4 regions of the Paenibacillus sp. FSL R7-0048 genome follow, and region 3 is predicted to be linked to each of the others. Evidence: riboswitches for the same ligand, from Rfam matches in the RefSeq annotation. Region 3 holds a riboswitch; each other region holds the start of a gene.
What was found. A riboswitch is a leader RNA that binds a small molecule or an ion and turns the genes downstream of it on or off. The one in region 3 is predicted to bind cyclic di-GMP.
Positions count from the first base shown of each region.

Region 1: it holds a riboswitch for cyclic di-GMP, as region 3 does, so the genes downstream of both, NSQ91_RS21760 (thiamine pyrophosphate-binding protein) here and NSQ91_RS01975 (anti-repressor SinI family protein) in region 3, are expected to answer to the same signal.
Region 2: it holds a riboswitch for cyclic di-GMP, as region 3 does, so the genes downstream of both, NSQ91_RS03285 (transglutaminase-like domain-containing protein) here and NSQ91_RS01975 (anti-repressor SinI family protein) in region 3, are expected to answer to the same signal.
Region 4: it holds a riboswitch for cyclic di-GMP, as region 3 does, so the genes downstream of both, NSQ91_RS04810 (glycosyl hydrolase) here and NSQ91_RS01975 (anti-repressor SinI family protein) in region 3, are expected to answer to the same signal.

Region 1 covers NZ_JBBORF010000001.1:4,861,752-4,864,871, forward strand. The annotation lists gene NSQ91_RS21755 (methyl-accepting chemotaxis protein) at 1-786, shown strand, start outside; cyclic di-GMP riboswitch class I at 961-1,057, shown strand; gene NSQ91_RS21760 (thiamine pyrophosphate-binding protein) at 1,213-2,853, shown strand; gene NSQ91_RS21765 (carboxymuconolactone decarboxylase family protein) at 2,864-3,120, shown strand, end outside.
Region 2 covers NZ_JBBORF010000001.1:755,325-758,444, forward strand. The annotation lists gene NSQ91_RS03275 (GtrA family protein) at 1-104, shown strand, start outside; gene NSQ91_RS03280 (class D sortase) at 207-872, shown strand; cyclic di-GMP riboswitch class I at 986-1,068, shown strand; cyclic di-GMP riboswitch class I at 1,139-1,219, shown strand; gene NSQ91_RS03285 (transglutaminase-like domain-containing protein) at 1,233-2,042, shown strand; rRNA gene NSQ91_RS03290 (16S ribosomal RNA) at 2,410-3,120, shown strand, end outside.
Region 3 covers NZ_JBBORF010000001.1:452,420-455,539, forward strand. The annotation lists gene NSQ91_RS01970 (2-oxoglutarate dehydrogenase E1 component) at 1-991, opposite strand, end outside; cyclic di-GMP riboswitch class I at 1,462-1,546, shown strand; gene NSQ91_RS01975 (anti-repressor SinI family protein) at 1,574-1,729, shown strand; gene NSQ91_RS01980 (helix-turn-helix domain-containing protein) at 1,837-2,166, opposite strand; gene NSQ91_RS01985 (TasA family protein) at 2,336-2,944, opposite strand; gene sipW (signal peptidase I SipW) at 3,035-3,120, opposite strand, start outside.
Region 4 covers NZ_JBBORF010000001.1:1,126,229-1,129,348, forward strand. The annotation lists gene NSQ91_RS04805 (sugar phosphate nucleotidyltransferase) at 1-1,326, shown strand, start outside; cyclic di-GMP riboswitch class I at 1,463-1,542, shown strand; gene NSQ91_RS04810 (glycosyl hydrolase) at 1,555-3,105, shown strand.

The DNA of each region.
Region 1 (3,120 bases), 4.4 Mb from region 3:
TCTACGGATATCGCTGATATGACAGAATCCATTAAAGACATTGAGACCAAAGTATCCAATTATACGAACTCCACCAAAGAAATGAACAGACGTTCAATACATACCTTAGAACTTGTTGAGCAAGGGCGCCAATCCGTAGATACACAGGCTGAAGGCATGCGTAAAAACATAGAGGCTACACAAAAAGTGGCTGATACTATTGAAGCTCTCTCACAAAATGCCCGCGGGATTACGATGATCACCAAGACCATCACAGAGATCGCTGAGCAGACCAACCTGCTGTCACTGAATGCCTCCATCGAAGCTGCTCGTGCCGGAGAGCATGGTCGGGGTTTTGCCGTTGTAGCTCAAGAGGTCCGCAAGCTTGCTGAAGAATCTACGGCATCCACAAAAGAAGTATTCGGCTTGGTCCGCAGCATTGAGTCAGATATTAAACAAGCCATCGATAATATTGCCATCAATGAAGAGGTTGTGCAGGTTCAGAATGAAATGATCACTCAATCTGCCCATATTTTCGCACAAATTGTACAAAGCGTGCAGTACATTACCGAGCAAATCTCTTCATTCTCTGCGGAGAGTGATCTTATGCTAGAAAGTGCCTTGAAAATTTCCAGTGCAATTGAGAATATCTCAGCAATCACCGAAGAAACTGCTGCTGGCACGGAAGAGGTATCGGCGGCTATGAATGAACAGATTAATGCCCTGCAGTCTGTTGCAGAAGAAACGGAAAAAATGACCCAGGCCGTATTTAATCTGCAAAAAACCATTCATATCTTTAAATTCTAGTTCAAAACTATCAACTGCCACCTAAGCTGAGTCTTAGGTGGCAGTTTTTTTCGCGAGGCAAAACTTCATCTCTTGGACAAGACTTTCGTCAAATTTCGAGTTTTTTTAGCGGATTATGTTGACAAAAATTAATGAGGAATATATTGTAAAGGAAAATTATTCTTATCAACTATAAATTAATATTGGCAAAATCCTCGAAAGAGGATGACGCAAAACCATGGATCTACAGCCTCATTTTTTCGTTTGAGGCCATGATTGCCAGGTTGCAGAGGAACCAGGACGGCTGAACTATTGTTCAGTCTTAGCGGCGCCTTATGCCACCAACCTGTGCTTACTATAGAGCACAGGTTTTTACTTTTTGAGTATATTGATCTATCGTATCTATCCGGTAGATTAATAACTAATATATATCAAAAAACTTGTGAGGTGTTTCTTTTGAAGACAGTCGCAGATTACATGGCGGAAGCACTACGTAACCTTGGAGTCACCCATTCTTTTGGGATCATTGGCAAATCCATTTGTCCAATAGTTCTAAAGATGGTGGATTACGGTATTGAATTTATTCCCGGCAGACATGAAGCAAGCTCCGGATTCGAAGCAGCAGGGTATGCGCTGAAAACGGGTAACCTAGGCGTAGCATTTGGTACTTCGGGTCCTGGGGGAACTAACCTGCTTACAGCAGCAGCACATGCGAAAGCTAACAACCTACCTGTCCTATTTATTACCGGCCACCAATCCATTACAGAGCTTGGAATTCCTCAATGTCAGGACTCCACCTCTTTTCTGGCTGATTTAGCTGATATGTTCAGACCTGCCACCTTGTTCAGTAAATTGGTTGAACGTGGGGATCACTTTGGTACTATTTTTAATCATGCGATTTCTGTGGCCCTGACCAAACGGGGTCCTGTTCATCTTTGTATTCCTTTTGATGTACAAACTGAAGTATTGGAAGAATGCAATATAGTAATCCCAGAAAGAGAGTCTCTAATTAGTCAAGCTAATATCGATAGAGTCATCGATGCTATTCAAGCTGCTAAGAATCCTTTGATTATTGCGGGTAAAGGAATTAACCGCTCCGGAGCACATAAAGAGCTTGTTCAACTCGCAGAAACTTTTAATATTCCTGTAGTAACATCTCCTGGTGGAAAAGGGGCTATAGTCTGGGATCACCCACTCTATCATGGTCCTATTGGCGTTGGCGGTTCGACCCACGGGGACGATTTATTGAATAAAAGCGATTTATTTATAGTGCTTGGATCACGTTTAAGTGATATGACCATCTGTAATCTTAAACGGGAGAATCATCCAGCAACTTTAATTCAATTTGATATTGATCCAACCTTTGTCGGAAAAATACTATTGTCCAAAACGATACCGGTCACTGGGGACCTGCGCGATAATTTGGTGCACTGCCTAAATCATATTGACCCAAACACAATCACCAAACGTGAGGCTTTGGCCGATGCGGATTATTCAGAAGAGCTTCCAACCCTCAAGAATCTTTCCCTTGCTTCGGTAATGAGCACTTTAAGTGATTTGATCCCTTATAATAATTCAATTTTCGTTGATGATGGAAGTCATGGATTCCACGCTGCAAAATGGTACAAGGTTAAGAAACCGGGCAGCTTTGTTTTTGATGCGTATTTTGCTTGCATGGGTAATTCGATCGGCATGGCTATTGGTGCAAAAGTTGCTGCTCCTGAAGAAACTGTCCTCTGCATTACAGGTGATGGTTGTTTCATGATGCTCGGCGCTGAGATTAACACCGCTGTCTGCAAAGATATCCCTGTCATCTTTATCGTGGTCAATAATAAGCAACTAGATATGGCTCTTAAGGGTATGGAGAAAACCACAGGTCGTATCGATGGAACTCTATATGAAGTACCAATGGACGCCGTAAAATTCGCTGAATCTCTAGGTGCTAAAGGCTACAAATGTGAGACTGTGGATGAATTCACAGCTGCAATTAAAGATGCGGTAGCTCTAAACCATGTTGCCGTTATTGAACTACTAACAGACCGTGATGAAGTCCCTCCGACTGCACACCGTACTTTGAACCTAAACTAGGAGGCTAACCATGAAGGAAAATATCAACAGTGGTCTCAACCACTTCACGAATCTATCAGGAGACTATGGCGCAAAAGCACTAGCTCCAATTAAAGACCACTTCCCTGACTTGGCTGAATTTATTATGGGGAATGCCTATGGCGATATTTTTCAACGTAATACTATAGCCCCTGACTGGAAGGAAATCGCAGTCATTTCATCTTTAATTTCAATGGGTCAATTCGAACAGTTGGGCGTTCATTATGTCATGGCCCTTCGTGTTGGAGT
Region 2 (3,120 bases), 300 kb from region 3:
TGTTGACAGACAAACTAGGTATTCAAGTCTTGATCTCCAAGGTGCTGGTTACCTTTATCACGGTGATCATCAATTTCTTTGGAAGTCGTAAATGGGTATTTTAAACATTAATTTCAGGCAGAAGGAGTTGCTATGCTTAAAGGCAAGTAGCTGTTTCTGCTTGATTTGTATATAACCATAGAAACAATATACGGAGGTGAATAACATTGCGTAAATTCTCCTATCTACTCATACTGGCTGGGATACTTATCATGTTATATCCGACAGCTAACGAGTGGTACAACGACAGGCAGCAGGAGAAGTTATTAGAAGCGGCTGAACTAAGCACTGCCGATAGTACTCCCCAGTCAGATCTGAGGAGCAGGTATGCTGAAGTTACTCAGCTGTTAGCAGAGGAATCGGTTCTGGATGCCCAGGCACAGCCCCAACCCCAAGAGACAGAAAAGCCTGAACCGGAGATTGAAGTCGGTGGCAAAGTAATCGCACTAATTGAAATCGATAAGATTGATTTGAAGCTGCCTGTATTAGAAGGGGCTACAAAAGCTAATATGAAACATGCTGCAGCCCATATGAAAGAAACGGCACCCCTTGGAGAGATCGGGAATGCTGCAATCGCGGCGCATCGGGCTCGAACTACGGGTCGTTTGTTTAACAGATTGAATGAGGTTGTTGTGGGGGATGTCATCACGGTAAAGACTAGTGATCAGGTGTTTAACTATGAGGTGTATGATATTTCTGTTGTAGATCCGAGTGATGTCTCCGTTCTTGACGGGAATGACAAGGATAAGATTCTTACTCTGATTACATGTGATCCGCTAGTGAATCCAACGCATCGGCTGATTGTTCATGCCAAATTAACAAAAGGAGAATAGTGAATGACAAGAAAACACAAATACCGGGAGATATTTATAAAATAATGGGTAATCTAGTAAATTAGGTCTTGTTCACAACTATAAATATGATAGTATTATACTATGAAAGCTAAACACGATAACGGCAAACCTTCCGAAAGGTAGGGACGCAAAGCTAAAGGGCCTTTTCCCGAAAGGATGGCAGCCAGCTACCGAATGAAGAGGCTTTTTTTGTTTCAAATGGATTCTATCAATTATATCTAGTAAAGCTAGAACAGATAGAGCTTATACGATAACGGCAAACCTATCGAAAGGTAGGGACGCAAAGCTAAAGGGCCTTCCCGAAAGGATGGCAGCCAGCTACCGAAAGGAGTTTTATCCGTGAAAAAGGTTTATTTTATGCTGGTGGCGTTGTTCGTCCTAATGACTTCAGTTCCGGTAAGTACAGCTCAAGCTGCAAGTGCAGATGCCAGCTGGTTGATTACATCCAAAGTGGCTCAAGGTGTTATTGGTATTAACTATGATATTCCGAAAGATAAAAGAATCAAACTCATGATCACCAAAGATAACAGCAGCTATACATATAACTTGTATGCTTCTGGACAAGCTGAGGACTTCCCTTTGCAACAAGGAAATGGGACTTATAAGGTTTCTGTTCTGGAGAATACAACCGGCAATAAATACAAAGCGTTATATTCCGAAGTAGTAGACGTAACCATGAGTGATTCGAATTCCGTATATTTGGGCTCCGTACAGAATGTGAAATGGAGTTCTTCTGATAAAGCGATTGTCAAAGCTAAACAATTAGTACAAGGCAAAACAACAGACGAAGAGAAAGTTAAAGCGATCTATAACTATGTAGTTGCGAATGTACAATATGATTACTCTCTTGCTAATAGTGTAACTACTGATTATATTCCAAGCATCGATAAGACATTGACTACTAAAAAAGGGATTTGCTATGATTACGCTTCTCTTTTTGCCGCAATGCTGCGGAGTGTAGATGTTCCTGCTAAGTTGGTAATGGGAAATACAAGCTACGTTACGCAATATCATGCATGGAACGAAGTGTTGCTTAATGGGAAGTGGGTTACCATTGATACTACAGTGGATGCAGGACTTGCAAAGAGTGATAAGAAAACCGATTTAATTAAAGCCTCAAGCAAATATACTGCGGCAAAATACTATTAAGTTCGTCGCTAGAAACATAACTCTATTAAATAAACAACTGGCTTAATTATTAAGCCAGTTGTTTATTTTTATATTAGGGGTTGCTTTTCTATTAATAGTTGGGGTATTATAGGTAAGCGTTGTTAGACAGCGTACAGGCGATATAGACGAGGCTGATAAAAAGCTTCGAAAAATAAAGCTTGCATTTCTGAAAACAACATGATATATTATAAGAGTTGCTGCTGAGACATTAAACGGCGCCAACGAGAACTTGATCTTTGAAAACTGAACAACGAGTGAGTAGGAAATCACGTAAGTGAAATCCAAAATTAGAGAATTAATTTTCTCGTCAGATGTTTCAAAATGAGCATATCGCTCTTTTCAATACTAATTGGAGAGTTTGATCCTGGCTCAGGACGAACGCTGGCGGCGTGCCTAATACATGCAAGTCGAGCGGAGTTATTTTGAAAGCTTGCTTTCAAAATAACTTAGCGGCGGACGGGTGAGTAACACGTAGGCAACCTGCCCTTCAGACTGGGATAACTACCGGAAACGGTAGCTAATACCGGATAATTTCTTTTTTCTCCTGAGAGAAGAATGAAAGACGGAGCAATCTGTCACTGAGGGATGGGCCTGCGGCGCATTAGCTAGTTGGTGGGGTAACGGCCCACCAAGGCGACGATGCGTAGCCGACCTGAGAGGGTGAACGGCCACACTGGGACTGAGACACGGCCCAGACTCCTACGGGAGGCAGCAGTAGGGAATCTTCCGCAATGGGCGAAAGCCTGACGGAGCAACGCCGCGTGAGTGATGAAGGTTTTCGGATCGTAAAGCTCTGTTGCCAGGGAAGAACGTCCGGTAGAGTAACTGCTACCGGAGTGACGGTACCTGAGAAGAAAGCCCCGGCTAACTACGTGCCAGCAGCCGCGGTAATACGTAGGGGGCAAGCGTTGTCCGGAATTATTGGGCGTAAAGCGCGCGCAGGCGGCTATTTAAGTCTGGTGTTTAAACCTTGGGCTCAACCTGAGGTCGCACTGGAAACTGGGTGGCTTGAGTACAGAAGAGGAAAGTGGAATTCCACGTGTAGCGGTGAAATGCG
Region 3 (3,120 bases):
CAGGATTGACGAATTCCAAGTGACTTGGGTTATTCGCTAGTGTTATTCTTGTGCGTACGGTTTCTCCTTCACGGACAGCACGGTCTGCACCGAGATGGTATTTCACATCACCTGTCCAACCATAGTTAATGCCTGTGGAGCCTTCGGAAGGGAAAAGCTCCTTGTTCGGAGAATGATGAAACTCTGAAAATATGATATCATAAGGTTTGCCCAAAATATGTGCAAGAACGTTGAGGCGGCCGCGATGCGCCATGCCCATCAAAATATGCTCCGCACCGTCATGTGCAGCAGCACGTACGATTTCATCTAACATCGGCACAAGAGCATCATTGCCTTCAAGACTGAAACGCTTCTGACCTACAAAAGTCTTGTGGAGGAAGGTTTCAAATTGCTCTACCTGAATCAGGCGGTTCAGGAGCTCTTTGCGTTCTGTATTATTTAGGGGTGCTGGTGAGCTGGTGGATTCTGCCTGTCTATTTAGCCATTGCAGTTCTTTTTCTTCATGCACATGCCCGAATTCATAGGCGATAGTCTTGGTGTATGCCTGACGCATACGTTGCACGGCATCCCATCCGGTATGCACATCATTCGGCGCATTTTCCCATATAAGCGTGGCAGGCAGTGCGATCAGGTCTTCGCGGGTCAGCCCATAGGTTTCAAGCTCAAGATATTTTGCCATGGGATTCTGATCGCGTACCAGCGGATCAATTTCAGCGGCCATATGGCCATATATACGAATATTGGCGATTAGCTTGGAAGCTCTTACTGCTTTTCTAAGCCATTCGGTGTCTCCCGAGATGCGCGGCTGAGGAGCCGGTTCGCTATCCGGAGTTAGGGGAGGAGGTCCCGAATTTGTAAAAAGCTCGCGATAATTATTTTCTACGGTGGAGGGATCTTTCACAAACTGTTCATATCTTTCTTGAATGTAGCCTAAATTGGGTCCGTAATACTTACTCCAAATGGATTCGTTATAGGGCTCTTTGGCTGCCATGAATACATCCTCCTTAACGGATGAACTCCATACGTGACATTTTGTGTCAACGCTTACTGGAGCTGTGATGATTGCGGTTTCATTTCTCATCTTATTGTGCTACTTTCGGCCACTGTAATCAATTCATTCTTTCGTCCAATACGTTCGCAAAATGGTATGGGTTAGCTTGTTCTAATGAAAAGAAGGGTGTTTCTTCTCATTACCCATTCTAAAGGCCTATTAAAATGATTCTATTATCCTTATTTTTAACTATTAGGTCAGTAAATATTTATTTTGCTAGTACAATTTATTTTATGTAACGGACGAGTATCGTGATAATCGGACAAGATCTTTGAAAAAAAATCTTTTATTTTTCGTTTTTAAAATAGAAAGTAACCAGGAATCGACACACTTTTCCGCTTTCTTTTTGTATAATGTTATTGCAGATAGTAATTTTATAGTTTTTTAAGCAGATCCTTTCGTGAAAAGGGTCCAGTAAAAGGTAAACTTGCCGAAAGGCAGGGGCACAAAGTCGCGGGTCTAAGGTAGAGATACTATGACAGCCGGATTGCCTGGGGACGTAAAATCTTAGGGGGAGATTTTTTGGAAAAGTCCAACCAGGGTAGCAACAGAGAACAGCAGTTTATTGATCTGGATCAAGAGTGGGTACATTTATTATTAGCAGCTAAGAAGGCTGGCATTAAGGCAGATGAAATCCGCCAGTTCTTTCATGAGAAAACTGTGCAGATCGTGCAGTAATACATTAGAGGGGTTACATATCGAAAAAGGGCACAGCGGTTCTTCGCTGTGTCCTTTTTCGATATGATTTAGTAGAAGAGAGGATCGTACCAGATTAGTAGGAAGTATTAATCCTTTTGATCGAGCTTCCATTTCTGATAGTCCAGAAATTCTTTGAATTCGCGTTTGCTAATGCCTGAGTCCATAGCTTCCTGCACCAATCGGAACCATTCCGAATCTAAATGTGATTCCTCTGCATCATTGGGTTCTCCATAGAGTAGGGCATGAATGGATACCTGAAGCGCGTCAGCGATTTTTTCGATAAACTGGATGGATGGATTGGATTGGATGTTTCTCTCCACGTTGCTAAGATACGACTTAGCCACATCTGCTCTGTCCGCAAGCTCAGATAGGGAGAAACCCTTGTCTAGGCGGAGCTGCTGGATACGTTGGCCCATATTCTGTGGCACTATGCTGACGCCCCTCCGTAATTTTTGTTATTAGTATAGCAAATATCAATAAATCGGACAAAGTTTATTGTAAAGAGAAGAGCAGCAATCTGCTTATCCGTGGCCGGATTCAGGATCTGCTGCTCTTCGAGTATTTTATTAAATTACTTTATTGATCTTAGTAGTCTTTTTTCGCACCTTGTTTAGCTACGAAATCCCAAGTCAGTGTTAAGCTATCGCCTTGGAAAATATTTTGATCTTGGTTATTTTCCACAAATTCGAATTGGACGGAGAAGCTGTCGTTGGTACCGGCTTTAATACCGGATGCTTCGGTAAAGAGTTGATCCCAACCTGTATTTTTTACGAGATCCGGATGCTGACTTTTTAAAGCAGCAAGTGTAGTCTCATAAACTACATTTTCAGGAGAGACGATAGGTACTCCTTTATCATTATTTCTAAGGAATTTAACTTTAATGAACTCGGCTAAATCCAGGTAGTTATCTCCTTTAGCATCCGTGATTTGAGTCGATGTATTCAGAATAATAGATCCGATATCGAGCGAACCATCGTTTTTCAATTTGAAGGATTTAGTTACCGTATCACCTGGTTTCAGGTTAGGAATATTAACGATGACAGAAGGGTCGGAGTTCAGATCGAGCGTGCCCGCTGCGAATGTAGCTGTGCTTTGCGCAGTGTCGCTAAAGTATGCGAAGGTTCCTCCGCCGATTAATGATAAACCCAGTGCTGCAGATGCTACGCCAAGACCCAATGTTTTCTTGATACCCATAATAAAATTCCTCCTCAAATTTGTGTTTGAATTTTTTATAAAATTTATATATTGTATCTTCCGGTTCGTAAGCGGAAGTGGACAATCAACTTAGGGCTGTGTTTCTGTTGGGGGCGGTGAGGCTGGCAGTAGGGCAGCATTTTTCTTTTCTAATGCAGCTACAGCCTTCCAAGAGG
Region 4 (3,120 bases), 670 kb from region 3:
TTGTCCAACGACTCACGTTCAAAGCAATTTCTAAAGGTACTTGAAAGCCCTCAAGGTGAACCAGAATCCATGGTACAACGTGTCTGGAGACAGCTGGAGGAAGCAGGGATGGCAGAATCATCTTATCTGGCCACCGGCCGTGGCCAAGTAGAAATGATACAAAGCCAGCTGGGAAGTCATGTGCCGATTATCGTTGAACCGGAGCGTCGGGATACTTTTCCGGCTATCGCCTTAACAGCTACCTATCTTTATTCAGTGGCAGGTGTTTCTCCAGCGGAGACGGTAGCAATATTGCCTGTTGACCCTTATGTAGAAGCATCTTTTTTCGATACCATAGCTATGCTTGAGGGGACCATGCTGGAAAGTGGAGCAAATCTGGCTCTAATGGGTGTTGTTCCTGAACATGCCTCAGAGAAATACGGATATATTATTCCTACCACCGAAGAGGCGGGGGAAAATGGTTTTATGAAGGTGAGTCACTTTCAAGAGAAACCTGACCGCATACAAGCAGAACAGCTCATCGAGCAAAATGCCTTGTGGAATTGCGGAGTGTTTGCCTTCCGCTTAGGGTACTTGTTAGATATTTTGCAGCGTAAAGGGTTGCCTTTAGGATATGAAGAATTGCAGAAGCAGTATAAGCTATTGTCTTCCATCAGCTTTGATTATGAAGTGGTGGAGAAAGAAGAACATATTGTGGTACAGCCGTATGATGGATTCTGGAAGGATCTTGGAACGTGGAATACGCTGACAGAGGAAATGAGCAGCAAGCATGTAGGAAAAGGTTTTGTGACGGCGGATTCTGAGGGGACTTGCTTGATTAATGAGCTGGACATTCCGATTACGGTAATTGGTGCGAAGGATCTGATCATTGCGGCTAGCCCGGATGGGATTCTAGTTACCCATAAAGCTGAGAGCCCACGGATTAAAGAAGTGCTGAAGACCTTTGAACAAAGACCGATGTACGAGGAACGCCGTTGGGGTCATTACAAAGTTATTGATTATGTGAAATATGATGAAGGCAATGAAGTGCTGACCAAACGGATTTTTATATCCGAGGGGAATAATATCAGCTATCAATTACATCGCAAGCGTAGTGAAATTTGGACAATCGTCAGCGGCGAAGCAAGTATTGTGCTGAATGAGAAAAAACATAATGTGAAGGCTGGGGACGTGGTACGTATACCGGAAGGAACGAAGCACGCGATCCTTGCTTTGACGGATGTTGAGTTTATAGAGGTACAGACGGGGTCTGAATTAGTAGAAGAAGATAACATACGTATTACTTTAGACTGGAATGATATAGAACTACAACAATTCATTTCATAGGTCTAACCTATCTATTTAACCAATTCAAAATTTCTTGAAACAGGTAAATTGACTCAATTATCAAAAAAAGTCATAAAAACACTAAATATATCATTAATTGTCGTCGATACTTACGGTAAGAGAGATTATTTCTCTTAAATTGAAAAGGCAAACCTATCGAAAGGTAGGGACGCAAAGCTATAGGGCCTTCGAAAGAGTGGCAGCCTGGCTACCGAAAGGGAGATTATTTTGAAAGCTTACCGTACGTATCGATTGTTTGGTGCATTTCTGTCACTCGTCCTGTTTCTGACTGCACTTCCGCTTGCTGTTGGAATTTCGCCGTCTGTTGTCATAGCTGCTTCAAATTCTGGAACGCCAGTTACCCCAGGTGCCTCACCTGAAGCCGTAAAGCTGCTTAACTATTTTTACTCGATCTCAGGAAAAGGTATTATTGCCGGTCAACATGACTATTTAGAAAGTCCAGATGAAATTAACAATATGCTGAAGGGAACCAGCGGACAATATGCGGCTCTTCACGGTTATGAAATGGGTGCGATCAGTGGCCAGTCCGAAGCAACGATGGCTTGGCAACGTCAAAATGTGGTGAACAGCGCCATCAACTGGAATAAAGCGGGCGGGATCGTAGCTATGACTTTTCATGCTAACCTGCCGGGCACCTCTTATGACTGGGATAATGTGAAAAAAACACTTAGCCAGAGTGAGTTCGATAGTTACGTTACACCGGGTACCAAGCAATATAACAATCTGATCGCTGAGCTTGATAAGGTGGCCGTCTCTTTAAAAAGCTTGCGCGATGCCAACGTTCCGGTGCTTTGGAGACCCTATCATGAAATGAACGGGAACTGGTTCTGGTGGGGGAAGAAAAATAACTTTTCTAAACTATGGAATATTATGTATGACCGTTTTGTTAACGTTCATAAATTAAATAATTTGTTATGGGTATGGAGTCCGAATGCTCCCAATGTTTGGTCAGATCCTTATGCGCTAACTTATCCAGGTGCTGATAAAGTAGATATTCTGGCAGCAGATATATACGAAAATGATTACCAGCAAAAATACTATGACAGCTTATTGAGTCTAGCCGCAGGCAAACCGATTGCGATCGGGGAAAATGGTGAAATGCCTAATCTGGAGAAGCTTCAGCAATCGCAAAGTAAATGGACGTATATGATGAGCTGGGGAAAAATGCTCTACGAGAATAACAGTGCAGACACAATCAAAACATTTATGAATAGCAACTATACCCTGACCAGAGATAAATTAAATACTGGTCTGGCACCGACACCTAGCGCCGCACCAGCGCCGGCACCTTCTGAAGAAGAGGGGGAGGCAGCAATTCCTCTCGCGAAGGGGCTTGCAGGAGAGTATTACAACAACATGCAATTGTCGGGAGCAGCAACTCTTAACAGAACTGATGCAATAATCGATTTCAATTGGCGGCAAGGCTCCCCGGATGCCGCCCTCGGGATTGATCGGTTCTCCATACGTTGGAGCGGTAAAATTAAGCCATTATATAATGAGCAATATACATTTTACACTACCTCAGATGATGGTATCCGTGTCTGGGTGAATGAGGAATCCGTGATTGATAGTTGGACTAAGCAAAGTGGTACTGAGCGTAAGGGCACTATAACGCTGAAGGCTGGCCAGCTATATGATATCAAGGTGGAGTATTACGAGAATGAAGGCGATGCGAGAGTCCGCTTGATGTGGGAAAGTGCTAGTCAAGCTAAAGAGACAGTTCCAGCAAGTGCACTTTTTCTTCCGGATGTCTCCTGATTGATGAAAATTAAA